DNA from 2 places in the Clostridium sp. BJN0013 genome. Region 2 is predicted to be linked to the other one. Evidence: a T-box and tRNA genes for the amino acid it is inferred to sense, from the RefSeq annotation. Region 2 holds a T-box; the other holds one or more tRNA genes.
What was found. The T-box of region 2 lies ahead of asnS (asparagine--tRNA ligase). A T-box ahead of a tRNA ligase gene usually reads a tRNA of that ligase, here a tRNA-Asn.
Positions count from the first base shown of each region.

Region 1: it has a tRNA-Asn gene. The T-box ahead of asnS (asparagine--tRNA ligase) is inferred to sense a tRNA for this amino acid. The anticodon was not compared.

Region 1 is NZ_CP162495.1:3,111,888-3,115,314, forward strand. Features, by position in the region: gene AB3K27_RS16150 (lysophospholipid acyltransferase family protein) at 208-933, shown strand; gene AB3K27_RS16155 (ComEC/Rec2 family competence protein) at 970-1,848, shown strand; tRNA gene AB3K27_RS16160 (tRNA-Asn) at 2,000-2,074, opposite strand; rRNA gene rrf (5S ribosomal RNA) at 2,083-2,199, opposite strand; rRNA gene AB3K27_RS16170 (23S ribosomal RNA) at 2,311-3,427, opposite strand, start outside.
Region 2 is NZ_CP162495.1:4,017,589-4,021,015, reverse strand. Features, by position in the region: gene AB3K27_RS20810 (TM1266 family iron-only hydrogenase system putative regulator) at 1-40, opposite strand, end outside; gene asnS (asparagine--tRNA ligase) at 65-1,456, opposite strand; T-box leader at 1,508-1,752, opposite strand; gene AB3K27_RS20800 (methylated-DNA--[protein]-cysteine S-methyltransferase) at 1,850-2,323, opposite strand; gene AB3K27_RS20795 (DUF4434 domain-containing protein) at 2,354-3,427, opposite strand, start outside.

The sequences.
Region 1 (3,427 bases), 910 kb from region 2:
CATTTGAATAAAACGTATTCATCTCTTTTAATTATATATGAAAAAGGATTTTTTCTATTATATATTGGCCCTATATATAATTTTATTTTTAAAACTATAATTTATATTTAGCAATATATACATGGATATAATTATTCATGTGATATAATGGATAATGCAATATATATTCAATAAAAATCCAATATTATGGAAAGGAAGTTTTAACTTATGTTAAGAACCATTTTATTTTACTTTATTTTTTGCCTATATATGGTATATTCACTGGGTAAAAAATTTAAATTAAATAAAATTAGGAAGACCAAAAATGAAGAAGAAACCCAAAATTACATCAATATATCTTTAAAAAAATGGGCTGACTTTATACTAAAACTTATAAATGCCAGAATAGAATTAAATGGAATAGAAAATATACCTAAGTCCACCTGTCTTTTTGTTTCAAATCATCAAGGTTTTTTAGATATACCTATAATAATTCATTCTGTAGATAGAACAGTAGGTTTTATAGCTAAAAAGGAAATAACAAGATTTAAATTAATTGCTTATTGGATGAAACAAATAAAATGTGTTTTTATAGATAGAGAAAATATACGAGAATCTATGAAATCACTAAATGAAGCAGTTCAAATATTAAAGAGTGGACACAGCATGGTAATATTTCCAGAAGGCACTAGAAGTAAAGGCCCTACAATAGGTGAATTTAAAAAAGGAAGTTTAAAACTAGCCCTGAAGGCAAAGGTTCCTATAGTTCCTATAGCCATAGATGGAAGCTATAAATTAAGAGAAGGTAACAAACATAGTATAGTAAAATCAGCAAAAGTAAAAGTAACTATATGTGAGCCTATATATACAGATAGGCTCTCAAAAGAAGAATTATCAGACATATCAAATATTGTAAAACAACAAATACTTAAACACACATATATTAAAAAATAATACAAAATAATTATTACGACAGGGTGGTTGAATTTTATGAATTATACAAAAAAATATTTTAATATACTAGTTCTAATAATATTAATAACTTTTTTAATATCTGGCTGTGTAGATCTAGAAAATAGCAGAACAACTAATTCTTCTAATAAATCCTTAGAATTTACAGTACATTATATAGATATTGGCCAAGGCGATAGTGAACTTATTCAAGTAAATGGTAAAAATCTATTAATAGATGCAGGTCCAACTAAAAATACTGATAAGCTTTTATCCTATTTGGATAGTATAGATATTAAAAAATTAGATTATGTAATTGCCACCCATCCTGATGAAGATCACATAGGTGGCATGAGTACTGTAATAAATACATACCCCATAAATAAATTTTATGCTCCTAAAAAAACAGTTACCACCAAGACATTCGAGAATATGATAACTGAACTAAAATCTAAAAATATGAAAATAGATGTTCCCAAGCCAGGTATGCAACTAGATCTAGGTGAAAATACTAAGGCAGAAATATTAGCTCCCAACAGCAATAAATATGAGGATACCAACAACTATTCTATAGTTTTAAAAATATCCTACGGAAATACTAAATTTCTCTTTACAGGAGATGCTGAAAAATTAAGTGAAAGAGAAATTTTAGATAAAAACTATGATATATCCGCAGATGTATTAAAGATCGGTCATCATGGCAGTTCTACTTCTACTTCAGATGAATTTTGGGATAAAGTATCTCCTGATATAGCAGTTATAAGCTGTGCTGCAGACAACAAGTATGGACATCCTCATAAAGAAACTTTAAGAAAATTGAAAAAAAGAAATATACGTATTTATAGAACTGATATCGATGGAAGCATAGTGATTATAAGTGATGGAAAAGATATAGTTAAAAAATCAAATGATTCTTAGATTTAGCTAGGATTCGCTTATAAGAAATACAATCTTCTCCACCTGAACCTCAGAAAAACTTATCCAAGGGCGTAGTAGTGTTTATCTTCCACTTTAAATAATATGGAAGTATTAGCGTTGCCGCCTTCGGGATAAATCAAAAAATAAAAAATGGCTCCGTGGAGAGGATTCGAACCTCCAACCCTTCGGTTAACAGCCGAATGCTCCACCATTGAGCTACCACGGAACAACTTTATCCGGCAGCGACCTGCTCTCCCACAGGGCCTCCCCTGCAGTACCATGGGCACTGTGGAACTTAACCTTCCTGTTCGAAATGGTAAGGGGTGTTGCCTCCACGTTATTGCCACCAGATTTTTATCATTTTTCTCACTACAGTTTTATATTATACTGTCATAACTGCTACCTGTCAATACTTTTCTTCAGAAAACTTATATCCTCTGAAAATTGCACAGTAAATATATTTTGGTCAAGCCCTCGACCTATTAGTATCAGTCAGCTTAACACGTTGCCATGCTTACACCCCTGACCTATCTCCTCCTCTTCTCGGAGGGGTCTTACTGGCTTTCGCCATGGGAAATCTCGTCTTGGGGTGGGCTTCACACTTAGATGCTTTCAGCGTTTATCCCTTCCCGACTTAGCTACCCAGCTGTGCTCCTGGCGGAACAACTGGTTCACCAGCGGTCAGTCCATCCCGGTCCTCTCGTACTAGGGACAGCTCCCCTCAAATTTCCTACGCCCGCGACGGATAGGGACCGAACTGTCTCACGACGTTCTGAACCCAGCTCGCGTGCCGCTTTAATGGGCGAACAGCCCAACCCTTGGGACCTACTCCAGCCCCAGGATGCGACGAGCCGACATCGAGGTGCCAAACCTCCCCGTCGATGTGAACTCTTGGGGGAGATCAGCCTGTTATCCCCGAGGTAGCTTTTATCCGTTGAGCGATGGCCCTCCCACGAGGTACCACCGGATCACTAAGCCCGACTTTCGTCCCTGCTCCACCTGTTTGTGTCGCAGTCAAGCTCCCTTTTGCCTTTGCACTCTCCGAAGAATTTCCAACCCTTCTGAGGGAACCTTTGTACGCCTCCGTTACTCTTTTGGAGGCGACCGCCCCAGTCAAACTGCCCGCCTATCATTGTCCCGTGTCCAGTTTCATGCACTCCGGTTAGAATTTCAGTACTGCCAGGGTGGTATCCCAACGTTGGCTCCACAAATGCTGGCGCACTTCTTTCCCTGCCTCCCACCTATCCTGTACAGGCAATACCAAAATTCAGTGATAAACTGCAGTAAAGCTCTACGGGGTCTTTCCGTCCAATCGCGGGTAGCAAGCATCTTCACTTGCACTTCAATTTCGCCAGATTTGTTGTTGAGACAGTGCCCAAATCATTACGCCATTCGTGCGGGTCGGAACTTACCCGACAAGGAATTTCGCTACCTTAGGACCGTTATAGTTACGGCCGCCGTTTACTGGGGCTTAAGTTCTTGCCTTCGCTTTCGCTGAGCAGTCCCCTTAACCTTCCAGCACCGGGCAGGCGTCAGCCCCTATACTTCAGCTTTCGCTTTAGCAGAGACCTGTGTTTTT
Region 2 (3,427 bases):
CTTCCACAACTATTCCAACTACAGCAATTCTTTTTTCCAAAGCTTTTCTCCTCCAATTAATATTTTAAAATTCGGCGGAACCTGGTGTCCTAGGAAATGGAATTACATCTCTTATATTAGACATACCTGTTATATACATAATTATTCTTTCGAAACCTAATCCAAAACCAGAGTGTTTGGTTTCACCATATTTTCTAAGTTCCAGGTACCACCAATAATCTTCTTTATTAAGACCGAATTCTGTTATTCTATTTTCAAGAATAGATAGTCTTTCTTCTCTTTGGCTTCCCCCTACTATTTCTCCTACCCCTGGTACTAAAAGGTCTGCAGCGGCAACTGTTTTTCCGTCTTCATTTTCTCTCATATAAAAGGCTTTTATAGCTTTTGGATAGTCTGTAACAAATATAGGCTTTTTAAATACTTTTTCTGTTAAATATCGCTCATGTTCTGTTTGAAGGTCAATACCCCATTCTACTGGATATTGAAAAGATGCACCGCTTTTTTGTAAAATATCTACAGCTTCAGTGTAAGTTATTCTTCCAAATTCTGAATTAGTTACGTTGTTTAATCTGTCAAAGAGAGATTTATCAATGAATGAATTGAAAAATGCCATTTCTTCAGGAGCTTTTTCAAGTACATAATTTATTATATATTTTACAAGTTCTTCTGCAATATCCATATAATCTTTCAGTTCTGCAAAAGCCATTTCAGGTTCTATCATCCAAAATTCAGCTGCATGTCTTGAAGTATTTGAATCTTCTGCCCTGAAAGTAGGACCAAAGGTATATACGTTTCTAAAAGCAAGAGCCATAGTTTCAGCAGATAGCTGGCCACTTACAGTTAGATTTGTTTCTTTACCAAAGAAATCTTTAGAAAAGTCTGTAGTTTTATCTTCTTTTTTAGGTATATTATTTAAATCCATTGTAGTTATTCTAAACATTTCGCCAGCACCTTCGCAGTCACTGCCTGTGATTATAGGAGTATTTACATATACAAAATCTTTTTCCTGGAAGAATTTATGTACGGCATAGGCTGCGATGGAACGAACTCTAAATACAGCGGAAAAGGTATTACTTCTTGGTCTTAAGTGAGCTATGGTTCTTAAATACTCAAGAGTATGTCTTTTCTTTTGAAGAGGGTAGTCTGAGGATGAAGTTCCTTCTAAAGATATTTTTTTAGCTTTAATTTCGAAAGGTTGTTTTGTATTTGGAGTCAAAATTAAAGTACCCTTCACAGATAATGATGAACTGATAGGTAATCTTATTATTTCTTTAAAATTTTCTATTTTATCATCTAAAACTATCTGAACATTCTTAAAAAATGATCCATCGTTCAATTCTATAAAAGCAAAGGATTTAGAATCTCTTATAGTTCTTATCCAGCCTGAGATGTTGATATCTTTATTTATAAATTTTTCAGTTTCTCTGTAAAGAGATTTTACTAATGCTTTTTCCATGGTATTTTCCTCCGTAAATTTATTATGTTATTAATAAAAGTCTTTCATCCCTAAAGGGACGAAAGACTTAGTTCGCGGTACCACCCAATTTGTCATAAACATGACCAACTCTTAGGATAAAATCTAAATATTTTATCCTTCAATTTTAAGGCATTGAATACCTCTAAGCCTACTTCCGTAAAGGTTTCAGTTAGAAACTTTGAGATGTTCTTTAATATAGGCTTACATTGGACTCCCACCATAACCAATTCGCTTTAGAAAGTTTCTATACCTACTCTTCTCATCATCGTTTTTAGTTCTATACGTTAAAATTTATCATAATTTAAATCTTTACTTTAAAATTATAATATTTATGAAATTTATTGTCAATGATTATAAAAAAATATGTTGGTATCATTTATATTTCTGTTCATGTTCTAAAAGCCATTTTTTTCGCCATAGTCCACCGCCATATCCAGTTAAACTTCCATCTTTACCTATAACTCTATGGCAGGGTATAATTATGCTTATTTTATTATGGTGGTTTGCACCCCCTACGGCTCTAACAGCATTTTTATTATTTATTGAGTTAGCTATATCATAGTAAGAACAGGTACGGCCATATGGGATCTTTAGAAGTTCCTTCCACACTTTTTCTCTAAAGGGAGTGTCAGAGATATGCAATTTAATTGAGAAAGTTTTTCTAGTGCCTTTAAAATATTCCTCCAGCTGAGTTATACAATTTTTTATATACGTACAGCATTCATTATTATTTATGATTTTTGGTTCATAGTCTAAAAATAGTATAGAAGTTATTCCTATATTATCACTATCTATTTTGATAGTTCCAATAGGAGAAGGATAATAGCAGGTGTGTGAAATTTTCATATTAATACCTTCTTTCTATTATAGAAATCTCTATTGAGTATTTCTTACTTCAAATTCATCTATAAAAGTATAGTGATTAGCCTTAGTAACAGAAAATAGCTTTACATATCTGGCATTTACAGGGGTATCCAGTGTAAGGTACAAGGGATATTTAGAACCATATCTATCAGAAAAGGGGATAGAGGGAATTCTTATAAGTCCTACTGGAGTAAAATTTATACCATCTTGTGATATGGAAATAGAAGCTCTATCAGGCAGCTCAGCCCAAGGAATAGGATCTCTTAGATAGCTTACCATAAATTGTTGTACAGGCATTACCTTCCCTAAATCTATATTTATATTTAAGGCATCATTGTACCACCCTATAAAACTTTTGTCTTTTACCGAGTTTATAGAAGAATATTTTCCATCTGTAATTTTGGTAAGTTTGGGGTCATTATAATTTTCATGGGGCATAGGGGAAAGAGTATAGGTACAATTTTTAGAAACTATATTAGGCAGCTTTTTGATAGAATCCACATTAACTGTTACCAAATTAGATGGTTTTGATAGATTACCTGAAAAGTCTAAAGCTCTTACCTTATAGGTATAGGATTTTACATCTTCTTTCAGTATAGGCATATCTACAATAGTATTGGAAAATACTTTAGGATCACCGCCATATTTTCTTTGGACCATAATTCTTGAAATTAAAATATTATTTCTATAAATTTCATATCCACAAATATTATCAGTTTTTTTTGGAGCTGACCAGGTTATTTTAAATTTATTTTTTTCTATGACAGCTACATTAAGATTTTGGGGTATATCTAATTTTTTATTAGGAAGTTTTCCTTTTTTTACATAATAGGAATATGCTTCATTAAATCCACTGGATATGTTGTTTGGACTGTAGTAATGGCTGTATGAAAAACAGAGTATATTATCTACAGTAGGTTGTTCTAGTTTAAGTTGTTTTAAAAATCTATCTAGTGGTACAGTAGAATTATTAACATAGTCAAAGGTTTCTGTATTAGCCCAGAATAACATTCCAGGCTTTTTATTTACCGCCTTTCTAAGGGCAGTATACCAGGAATTGACTTCATCTAGCTTTAATCTGCCACT